Regions from separate parts of the Peteryoungia glycinendophytica genome, predicted to be linked through region 1. Evidence: riboswitches for the same ligand, from Rfam matches in the RefSeq annotation. Region 1 holds a riboswitch; the other holds the start of a gene.
What was found. Region 1 has a riboswitch for thiamine pyrophosphate ahead of thiC (phosphomethylpyrimidine synthase ThiC). Riboswitches for the same ligand answer to the same signal wherever they lie in the genome.
Positions count from the first base shown of each region.

Region 2: linked by a shared signal. The riboswitch ahead of thiD (bifunctional hydroxymethylpyrimidine kinase/phosphomethylpyrimidine kinase) and the one ahead of thiC (phosphomethylpyrimidine synthase ThiC) in region 1 are both predicted to bind thiamine pyrophosphate.

Region 1 covers NZ_VFYP01000002.1:363,124-368,618, reverse strand. Annotated here, with positions in the region: gene ffh (signal recognition particle protein) at 1-847, opposite strand, end outside; gene FJQ55_RS16330 (MBL fold metallo-hydrolase) at 1,156-2,241, shown strand; TPP riboswitch at 2,289-2,422, shown strand; gene thiC (phosphomethylpyrimidine synthase ThiC) at 2,514-4,352, shown strand; gene thiO (glycine oxidase ThiO) at 4,349-5,332, shown strand; gene thiS (sulfur carrier protein ThiS) at 5,329-5,495, shown strand, end outside.
Region 2 covers NZ_VFYP01000001.1:314,120-319,614, forward strand. Annotated here, with positions in the region: gene FJQ55_RS01565 (peptide chain release factor 3) at 1-441, shown strand, start outside; gene FJQ55_RS01570 (HAD-IA family hydrolase) at 518-1,189, opposite strand; TPP riboswitch at 1,308-1,404, shown strand; gene thiD (bifunctional hydroxymethylpyrimidine kinase/phosphomethylpyrimidine kinase) at 1,457-2,281, shown strand; gene FJQ55_RS01580 (GFA family protein) at 2,288-2,683, opposite strand; gene FJQ55_RS01585 (pirin family protein) at 2,752-3,663, opposite strand; gene FJQ55_RS01590 (class II glutamine amidotransferase) at 3,909-4,733, shown strand; gene FJQ55_RS01595 (MmcQ/YjbR family DNA-binding protein) at 4,743-5,096, opposite strand; gene coaBC (bifunctional phosphopantothenoylcysteine decarboxylase/phosphopantothenate--cysteine ligase CoaBC) at 5,093-5,495, opposite strand, start outside.

The sequences.
Region 1 (5,495 bases):
CGAGCTCCGTCATCTTTTCGCCGACGCCGATCAGCTTGATCGGCTTGCCGGTGACGGCACGCATCGAGAGCGCCGCACCGCCACGGCCATCGCCGTCCATGCGGGTCAGAACGAGGCCGGTGATGCCGACGCGTTCGTCGAAATTGCGCGCCAGATTGACGGCGTCCTGCCCGGTGAGCGAGTCGGCGACGAGCAGGATTTCATGCGGCTTGGCGCGAGACTTGATCTCGGCCATCTCGATCATCAGCGGCTCGTCGATATGCGTACGGCCGGCGGTGTCGAGGATGACCACGTCATGGCCGCCGAGCTTGGCCGCTTGCACAGCACGCGATGCGATATCGGTCGGCGACTGGCCGGCGATCACCGGCAGCGTATCGATGCCGGTCTGGACGCCGAGCTGACGAAGCTGTTCCTGGGCGGCCGGCCGACGCGTGTCGAGCGAGGCCATCAGGACCTTCTTCTTCTCGCGATCGGTCAGACGCTTGGCGATCTTGCCCGTGGTGGTCGTCTTACCAGAACCCTGCAGACCGACCATCATGATTACGACGGGGGCCGGTGCGTTGAGGTCGATCGACACCCCTTCGGTGCCGAGCATTTCGACCAGCTCGTCATGGACGATCTTGACGACCATCTGCCCGGGTTTGATCGACTTCAGAACGGCGGCACCGACGGCCTTTTCGCGGACCTTGTCGGTGAAGGAGCGGACGACTTCGAGAGCGACGTCGGCCTCGAGAAGGGCACGACGGACCTCGCGCAGAGCAGCCGAGACATCCGCCTCGGACAGTGCGCCACGGCCGGTCAGTCCATTCAGAATGGATCCAAGACGGTCCTGGAGGTTTTCAAACATCGGCTCTTCCTTGCATGGTTCGGGGAAACCCAAACCTCGGTCTTCTCCACGCGGAAAACAAGACGCAAAGCCAAAAAGCACCCGAGGGCGCATCGCGCTGTCGGGTGTTGACCTCCGGGATCTCTTTACACCTTTTCGGGTCCCGGTCGGCGGCTCGGAGTTCTCGTCTCTTCGCAGATTGCGGCGGATAAACAGGAAAACACCCGGGAAGTCAAGCGAAGTCCCGATTTCCGGGGAGATCGCGGCCATCCGACAATCCGCGCCACGCCTATTGCCGTAGAAACGGCAGAACCACATATGGGTGAGCCATGAACAGACGCAGTTTTTTCAAATGGTCAGGCTTCGGGCTCGTCGCCGCTGCAATCGGAGGTCTCGGCTTGCGCGAAGCACAGGCGGGCAATCGCTATTACACCGGTCCGATCTCGGATCATTTCGACGGCAAGGTGTTCTTCAACCCGGGCGGCGAAGAGCCCCGTGGCTTCACCGATCTCCTGCGCTGGCAGCTCGGCGGCGGCAAGATAGACTGGCCGAAGGCCGTGGCTGCGGCCGATTTCGTTACGACCAGGCCGGAGCCGCGTGTCGAAGGGAGCCGACTGGTCGTCACCATGGTCGGCCATGCAACGCTTCTCATCCAGACGGCGGGGCTCAACATCCTGACCGATCCGGTCTGGTCGGAACGGGCAAGCCCCGTCTCGTTTGCCGGACCGAAGCGCAACAATCCGCCGGGTGTCGCTTTCGACGATGTGCCGAAGATCGACATCGTGATCGTCACGCACAACCACTACGACCATCTCGACATCGCGACCCTGAAGCGACTGATCGAGCGCGACAGCCCGCGCCTCGTCACGCCGCTCGGAAACGACACGATCATTCGCAGCGACGTGCCTCGGTTGGAGGCTGACGTCATGGACTGGGGTGACCGGATCGAGATTGGCAACGACGTCACCATTCATTGCGAGCCCTGCCACCACTGGTCGGCGCGCGGTATGGGCGACCGTCGCATGGCGCTCTGGGCGGCCTTCGTTCTGGAGACACCGGGCGGCAAGATCTACCATATCGGCGACACCGGCTATGCCGAGGGCAAGCATTATCGCGAGCTCAAGGCCAAGCACGGCGACATCAGGCTCGCGATCATGCCGATCGGTGCCTATGAGCCTCGCTGGTTCATGAAGGCGCAACATCAGAACCCGGAAGAGGCGATCGAAGGCTTCCGCTTGAGCGGTGCATCCTTCGGCATCGGCCACCATTTCGGCACCTTCCAGCTGACCAATGAAGGGATCGACGATCCGCCGAAGGCGCTTGTGACCGCCATGTCGGCAGCGGGTATCGGCAATGACCGCTTCAAGGGATTGCGACCAGGCCAGCAGTTCGAGGTGCCGCGCGCCGGCGCCTGAATGTTACCTCCCGCGTTGACAGCGGGACCGCTTTTGACCACACTTCACGCATTCACCAGGGGTGTCCCGACAAGGGGCTGAGATATCGCTACGCCAATCCCGCTAAGGACCATGGCAGCGCGGTGACCCGTTGAACCTGATCCAGTTCATACTGGCGTAGGGACGGTGCAAGCGCTGCAAAACGACGATTCGAAAACCCGAATCCCGTGGCGTCTTTCCATCATTCCGGCTGACATGACTGGGTCTCCAACCTGAACACTTGGAGCTCCACGATGAACATTGCCCCTAACTTCTCAAAGCCCGACGTCACCACCGGGCCACTACCCGCTTCGACCAAGATCTTGTTGGCAGGGGACATGCACCCTGACATTCGCGTGCCCCTGCGCCAGATCGCGCTGCACCCGACCTCCGGCGAACCGCCCGTAAATGTCTATGACGCATCAGGCCCCTATACCGACCCGCAGGCGACCATCGCCATCGACCAGGGGCTTGCCCGGCACCGGATAGCCTGGGTGGAGGCACGCGGGGATGTCGAGGCCTATGACGGGCGTGCCGTGAAGCCCGAGGACAACGGCTTCGTCTCGGCCGATAAGCTGACTCCGATGTTTCCCGTGAATCATCGTCCACTGCGCGCAACAGGCGGCAAGGCGGTGACCCAGCTTGCCTATGCCCGCGCCGGCATCATCACGCCGGAAATGGAATATGTGGCGATCCGCGAAAACCTTGGCCGGAAGGCTGCAAGGGAAGCGCTTGTCCGCGACGGCGAGAGTTTCGGCGCCGCGATCCCCGATCACGTGACGCCGGAATTCGTCCGCCAGGAGATCGCCTCGGGCCGGGCGATCATCCCGGCCAACATCAATCATCCCGAACTGGAGCCGATGATCATCGGCCGGAACTTCCTGGTGAAGATCAACGCCAATATCGGAAATTCCGCCGTCACCTCTTCCATGGCCGAGGAAGTCGAGAAGATGGTCTGGGCGATTCGCTGGGGGGCCGATACGGTCATGGATCTCTCGACCGGCCGCAACATTCACAACATCCGCGACTGGATCCTGCGCAATTCACCCGTGCCGATCGGCACCGTGCCGCTCTACCAAGCGCTGGAAAAGGTCGGCGGCATCGCCGAAGACCTGACCTGGGAGGTCTATCGCGACACGCTGATCGAGCAGGCCGAACAGGGCGTCGACTACTTCACCATCCATGCCGGCGTGCGGCTGCATTACATCCCGCTGACCGTCAACCGCGTGACCGGCATCGTTTCGCGCGGTGGTTCGATTATGGCCAAGTGGTGTCTGCATCATCACAAGGAGAGCTTCCTCTACGAGCATTTCGAGGAGATCTGCGACATCTGCCGCGCTTATGATGTCTCCTTCTCGCTGGGCGATGGCTTGCGCCCCGGCTCGATCGCCGATGCCAATGATGCCGCCCAGTTTGCCGAACTGGAGACGCTGGGTGAGCTGACCAAGATTGCCTGGGAGAAGGATTGCCAGGTGATGATCGAAGGCCCCGGCCATGTTCCCATGCACAAGATCAAGGAGAACATGGACAAGCAGCTGAAGACCTGCGGCGAGGCCCCCTTCTATACGCTGGGGCCGCTGACGACGGATATTGCACCCGGCTACGACCACATCACCTCCGGCATCGGGGCGGCGATGATCGGCTGGTTCGGTACGGCGATGCTCTGCTATGTGACGCCGAAGGAGCATCTGGGTCTGCCCGACCGCGACGACGTGAAGACCGGCGTCATCACCTACAAGATTGCGGCCCATGCCGCCGACCTCGCCAAGGGGCATCCGGCAGCGCAGCTGCGCGACGATGCGCTTTCCCGCGCCCGCTTCGAATTCCGCTGGGAAGACCAGTTCAACCTGTCGCTCGACCCGGAAACGGCGCGCTCCATGCATGACGAGACGCTGCCGAAGGAGGCGCACAAGGTGGCGCATTTCTGCTCGATGTGCGGGCCGAAATTCTGCTCGATGCGCATCTCGCATGACATCCGCGCCGAGGCCCAGAAGGAGGGCCTGACCGCCATGGCGGAGAAATACCGCGCCGGCGGCGATCTCTACATGACGGCGGACGAGGTCGCAGCGCTCGAAACGGGAGAGCGGCCATGACCGTTCTGGTGAAGGGCGCCGGTGTCGCGGGGCTGGCGACGGCGCTGGAACTGGCGCGCAGGGGTATCGCCGTCGAGGTCGTGGAGCGCCGGGCCGATATCGGGCTTGGCGCCTCCCATTGGGCGGGCGGCATGCTCGCCCCCTATTGCGAGCGGGAGGCGGCGGAAGAGATCGTGCTGACATCGGGTCTTGCCGCTGCCGACTGGTGGGACGAGGCCGTGCCGGGTCTCGTCCAGCGCCGGGGCACGCTTGTGCTGGCTAATCCCCGCGATCTCGCCGACCTCAAGCGCTTTGCGACCCGCACGCGCGGCCATCGCTGGCTGGGCGCGGACGAGATCGCAGAGCTTGAGCCGGATCTCAAAGGCTGTTTCGGCACCGGCCTCTTCTTTTCAGAGGAGGCGCATCTTCATCCACGCCAGGCCTTGCGGGGTCTGTATGAAGCCGCACGGAGGCTCGGTGTTTCCTTCCGCTTTGGGGAGGAGGCGGACGAGGCTGTAGGCTATTCAACGACCGTCGATTGCCGGGGACCACAGGCGATCGGCGAGATCGAAGGATTACGCGGTGTGCGCGGAGAGATGCTCTATCTGGAAACAGGCGATGTTGCCCTCTCCCGTCCCGTGCGCCTCCTGCATCCCCGCCACCCCCTCTACATCGTGCCGCGCGGCAACGGACTGTTCATGCTGGGCGCGACCATGATCGAGACTGACGACGACGGGCCGATCACCGCGCGCTCGATGATGGAGCTGCTCAACACCGCCTATGCGCTGCACCCGGCCTTTGCCGAGGCGCGCATCGTGGAAACCGGCACCGGCATCCGCCCGGCTTTCCCGGACAATGTGCCCCGCCTTATCGACACCTCCGAAGGCCTGGCAGTGGCCGGTATGCACCGCCACGGCTTTCTGCTGGCACCGGCCCTGGCGCGCGAGGCGGCGGAAAGGCTGACGAAGTTGGACGCTTCTGAGCGAAGGAGGACCGCATGAAGCTCACCGTCAACGGAGAAGCCCTGGAGCTCGATGCCGGTAATCTGGCCGATCTGCTCGCAAAGCTCGACTACGAGGGCGACTGGCTGGCAACCGCCGTCAATGGCGAGCTGGTTCATCGCGAGGAGCGATCCACGCATCACTTGAAGGAGGGCGATCGGAT
Region 2 (5,495 bases), on a different contig from region 1:
GTGCCGAACTTCTCGCCGGAAATCCTGCGCCGCGTGCGGCTGGAAGATGCGATGAAGGCGAAGAAGCTCAAGGAAGCTCTGCAGCAGATGGCCGAAGAGGGCGTCGTGCAGCTCTTTTCGCCGGAAGACGGTTCACCGGCCATCGTCGGTGTCGTCGGCGCGCTGCAGCTCGACGTGTTGAAGGAACGCCTGTCGGCAGAATACACCCTGCCGGTCTCCTTCGAAATGTCGCGCTTCTCCGTCTGCCGCTGGATCTCGGCCGACAACAAGGATGATCTCGAAAAGTTCATGACCCAGCGCCGCGGCGATATCTGCCGCGATCTCGATGGCGATCCCGTCTTCATGGCGCAGGACCAGTTCTCGCTGCGTTACGAAGCCGAGCGCTATCCGGCGATCAAGATGGTCGCCATCAAGGAATATCACGTTGCCAAGGCGGCGTGATCGGCTCACGCACCCGGCATGCGCTCCATAGGGCGCATGCCGCTCTGCCGTCATCTAAGCCAGCCTCGCAGTGGCCTCAGCGGCGACGCAGCCGGATCAGCCCTTCACCATCGACATCCACCGTCACGCCCTCATAGCCGTGCAGGCTCGGATGGCGTGTTTCCAGCGGATGCGTATGGGTGGCCGTGATCACCATGACATCCGCGCCGGCGCCTTCTCCGGCCAGCACGCCCGCCATCACATCCTCGAACACTAGGCAATGGGTCGGATCGACGCCCAGTCGCTCTGCGCCCAGCCTGTAGCCGGCGGGATCCGGCTTGCCGATTTTGACGTCTTCCGCCGTAACGATCTTGAGCGGTTGTGGCAGGCCGGCGGCCGCGATGCGGGCGCGGGCAAGCGCCGAGGGCGCCGAGGTGACGATCGCCCAGCGCTCGGCCGGAAGCGCGTTCAGGAAGTCGATCGCGCCGGGGATCGGCACGATCCCTTCGACATCCTCGATTTCGCCGCGCTCGATTTCCAGCGCTTCGGCGACCACATCCACGCCCGGAAGGTTCAGCCCCCGGATCGTGTCGATGCCGCGCTTGCCATGCATGGTCGGCAGGAAAGCCTCGACATCGAGCCCCATTTTCGCCGCCCAGCGGCCCCAGACCCGCTCGGCGGCGGCGATCGAGTTGAGCAGCGTTCCGTCCATGTCGAAGAGGAAGCCGTGGTAGGAGCGGGTGGGGAGAGGCGAGGGGGAAAGGGTCAAGAGCGTGCACCTGATGCTGGGGGAACGAGAGGCAGGTAGCCAATTTGGCGGCAAGCGGCAAATGAATTGATCAAAGACAAGGTCCGCTCGTGACAGGCGGAACGCTCTGGGATAGACAGGAAGCAGACAGGGGCGTCCTGCGAAAGCCGGGCTGAGAAGCACCCTTTGAACCTGACCCAGATCATGCTGGCGGAGGGAGTCGTTCGGTCTATCCGGCAGTTGGCTGCCCGAGTCCGCCGCCGCTCCACCGTCGAAGGGAGCGCGCCGATGACCAATCCGATCCGCAACGTCCTGTCCATCGCCGGCTCCGATCCCTCCGGTGGTGCCGGCATCCAGGCCGATCTAAAAACCTTTGCCGCCCGGGGCTGTTACGGGATGGCCGTGATCACCGCGCTCACCGCCCAGAACACGCAAGGCGTCTCGGCTGTTCGCCCGCTCGATCCGGACTTCGTCCAGGAGCAGATCCGCATGGTCTTTGCCGATGTCAGGGTGGATGCGGTGAAGATCGGCATGATCGCCAATGCCGGCATCGCCGCCGCGGTGGCCGAAGCGCTGAAACCCCATCGCGGAATTCCGGTCGTGCTCGACCCCGTGATGATCGCCAAGGGCGGCGCGGCACTGCTCGATCCCGCGGCCGTTGACGTCCTCAAAGAAAGTCTGCTGCCGCTCGCAACGCTTGTGACTCCCAATCTGCCCGAGGCTGCAGCCCTGCTGGGCGATCCGGAAGCCTCCGACCGGCGCATCATGGAATCCCAGGCCGTGCGGCTGACGGCGCTCGGGGCGAAGGGCGTGCTGGTCAAGGGCGGACATCTCGCCGGTGGCGAGAGCCCGGATGTTCTGGTGACGGAGGGGCAGGTGACCTGGTTTGAGGCGTCCCGCATTGCCACGCGCAATACCCATGGCACCGGTTGTTCGCTGTCGAGCGCGCTCGCGGCGGAAGTCGCCAAAGGGCTCGAACCGCAGGAGGCGGTCAGCGTGGCGAAGGCATGGTTGGAAGAGGCTGTCCGCACCTCGGGCAGTTTGTCTGTCGGATCGGGCCACGGCCCGGTGCATCATTTCCATGCTCTGTGGTCAGCCGATCAGAGGAACTGAAAATTTTCAGCTGTCGGCGTGGCACTCAAGGTCGCGGATATCGAAGACGAAGGGCAGGGCGGAGCCGAGCCATGTCTGGTGGCGAGGCTTGAGTTCTCGTCGCTGGTCTATGGTGCCGAGCCGGATGCCGATCTCTCCATCGGCGCTTTCGCGCCAGAGCGGCGAGCCGCAGTCGCCGCAGAAGAACTGGTCGCTCGGCTTTCCGCTGTCACCGAACTTGCGGTAGCGCCGTGGCTCTCCGGAGACGAGGCGAAGGCTGCCAGTGATGGCCGCCGCCGTCACGCGATAGGCAGACCCGGTCAGGCGTTGGCAGTCGGTGCAGTGACAGATCCCGATCCGCTCCGGATCGATCTCCGCTTCGTAGCGAACTTCGCCGCATTGGCATGATCCCGTCACCCGCATCGCATCCCCCTGAAAAGAAAAGCCCGGCGCTGGAGGACGCCGGGCGAGATGAACTTGACTGCGGGAGGTTAATGATCGGCCTTGATGAAAGTTCCGTTCTGCAGCTCTTTCATCGCCTGCATCAGTTCTTCGCGGCTGTTCATGACGATCGGGCCATGCCAGGCGACCGGCTCCTTGATCGGCTTGCCGGTGACGAGAAGGAAGCGAATGCCCTTTTCGCCGGCCTGCACGGTGATTTCGTCGCCGGTGTCGAAAACGACGAGCGTGCGATTGCCGGAGAGGTCACGGATGTTGAGCTCCTCGCCCATATATTCCTTCTCGACCTTGACGCCGAAGGGTTTTGACGCATCGCGGAACGAGCCGGAGCCGGCGAAGATATAGGCAAAGGCGGAGCGATAGGTGTCGACCGGAAACGTCTTGCGCTTGCCGGGTGGCACCGAGATGTCGAGATAGACAGGCTCTGCGGCAATGCCGTCGACAGGGCCGCTCTTGCCCCAGAAGTCACCACAGATGACCCGCGCCGACGTACCGTCGTCATCCACGACGACAGGAATGTCGGCCGACTTGATGTCTTGGTAGCGCGGCTTCGTCATCTTCAGCGACGAGGGCAGGTTGGCCCAGAGCTGGAAGCCGTGCATGCGGCCGGCAAAATCGCCCTTCGGCATTTCCTGATGCATGATGCCGCTGCCGGCCGTCATCCATTGCAGGTCGCCGGCACCCAGCATGCCCTGGTTGCCCAGGCTGTCGCCGTGTTCGACGGTACCCGCCAACACATAGGTGATCGTCTCGATGCCGCGATGCGGATGCCAGGGGAAGCCGCGGATATAATCGCCCGGATCGTCGTTGCGAAAATCGTCCATCATCAGGAAGGGATCGGTCATCGAGGGATCGCCGAACCCGAACACGCGGTGCAGCTTCACGCCGGCGCCTTCCATGGTCGGAGTGGCGCGGCTCTCATGCTTGACGGGACGAATGGACATCGGGACTGGCTCCTCGGGCCGAAATGCGGTGATTGAGGCGCAATATAGCCGCTCTTCCTGGTGGGCGCAGCAGGACCGGACGGAACGCAGTGTTCACATTTGCCCGTGCTGCACTGCAAAAAACAATTGCTGCCGCCGACAAATTTCTGTCATGAAAGTGGAGATGTTTGCGAATCGTTAGTTTATCAGGCGAACACTGGCGTCGGGCAGCCTTCGTGTCGGCGCCTTCCGGAGTTGTGAAACGCATGTGTCGTTGGGCAGCCTATCGCGGAGAAGCGATCTTCCTCGAGGAACTCGTCACCTCGCCTGCCCACTCGCTCATCGAACAGTCCCATTGCGCGACCCGCGCCAAGACGGCCACCAATGCCGATGGTTTCGGCATCGCCTGGTATGGCGACCGGCCGGAGCCCGGCCGTTTCCGTGACGTCCTGCCGGCCTGGTCCGACTGCAACCTGAAAAGTCTCGCGCGCCAGATCCGCTCGCCGCTTTTCCTCGCCCATGTTCGCGCCGCCACCCACGGCTCGACCCGCCGCGACAACTGCCATCCCTTCGTGCACGACACCTGGTCCTTCATGCACAATGGCCAGATCGACCATTTCGATCGCATCCGCCGACCCATGGAAGCCATGCTCGATGACGCCCATTTCAATGCCCGCGTCGGCACAACGGACAGCGAACTGCTTTTCCTGCTTGCCCTGCAGTTTGGCCTGAGGGAGCGCCCGCTGACGGCCATGAGCGAGGCGGTCGGCTTCGTCGAGCAGATCAGCCTGCATTTGACCGGCGCAGCCCGCGTCCGCATGACCGCCGCCTTCTCGGACGGCGAGACGCTTTATGCCGTCCGCTACTCGACCGATGAGTTCGCCCCGACGCTCTACGCCGCGCCCATGGGGCCGAAGGGCAGCTACTGCCTGGTGTCCGAACCGCTTAACGACGAAGCCGACACCTGGGTGGAAATTCCGCCCTCGAGTGCCGTCATCTTGAGCGCCAAGGGCCTGGAGGCAGCGGAGTTCAAGCCGGTATCCGCACGGATCGACATGCCACAGATCCGGTCGGTCGCGCTTGCCGGTTGATCTTAGGCCTCAGTCGTCGATCCCCAGTTCCCGCCTGAGCTTGCGTGTCAGACTGCCGGCGACAGCTCGGTAGGATCGCTGCAGATATTCCGTAAGCTCGGCCTCTTGAAGCTCGGTATCCGGGGCGACGCTCACCCATTTCCGCTTGGCAAAATAGGGCGCCTGCGAGACGCCCTGCAAGGCGGTCAGGATCTCGAAGCTTTCCTCGCTGACTTTGAAGGCCAGGTGCCGGTCGTTATCGGACAGAAGGCCGAAAACCTTGTCCCCGACTTTGCCGACCCGGCTATCCCACTGGTCGACCTGACTGGTGGCCGGAAGGCTCTCGACAAAAGCGGTAAATCCTTCGCGGGTGAAGAGGCTCATGCCGGGGCACCCGCCATCTGCATGGCGATCCACAGCGCCAGTCGCTCGGCGACGTCCTCCTTCGACAGGTCCGGCCACGCTTCCACGCCGTCGCGCGTGATCAGTTGCACGCGGTTACGGTCTCCGCCCATGACGCCGGTCTGTGGTGAAACGTCGTTGGCTACGATCAGGTCCGCCCCCTTGCGTTCGAGCTTCGCCCGTCCGTTCTCTTCCACGTTCTGCGTTTCCGCCGCAAAGCCCACCACGAGGCGCGGCCGTTTCGCGTGATGGCCCACGGTCTTCAGGATGTCGGGATTCTCGGTAAGCATCAATGGCGGCGGTGCTTCGCCCGGCTGCTTCTTGATTTTCTGGTCGGAACCTGAGGCCACGCGCCAGTCGGCAACGGCCGCAACCATCACG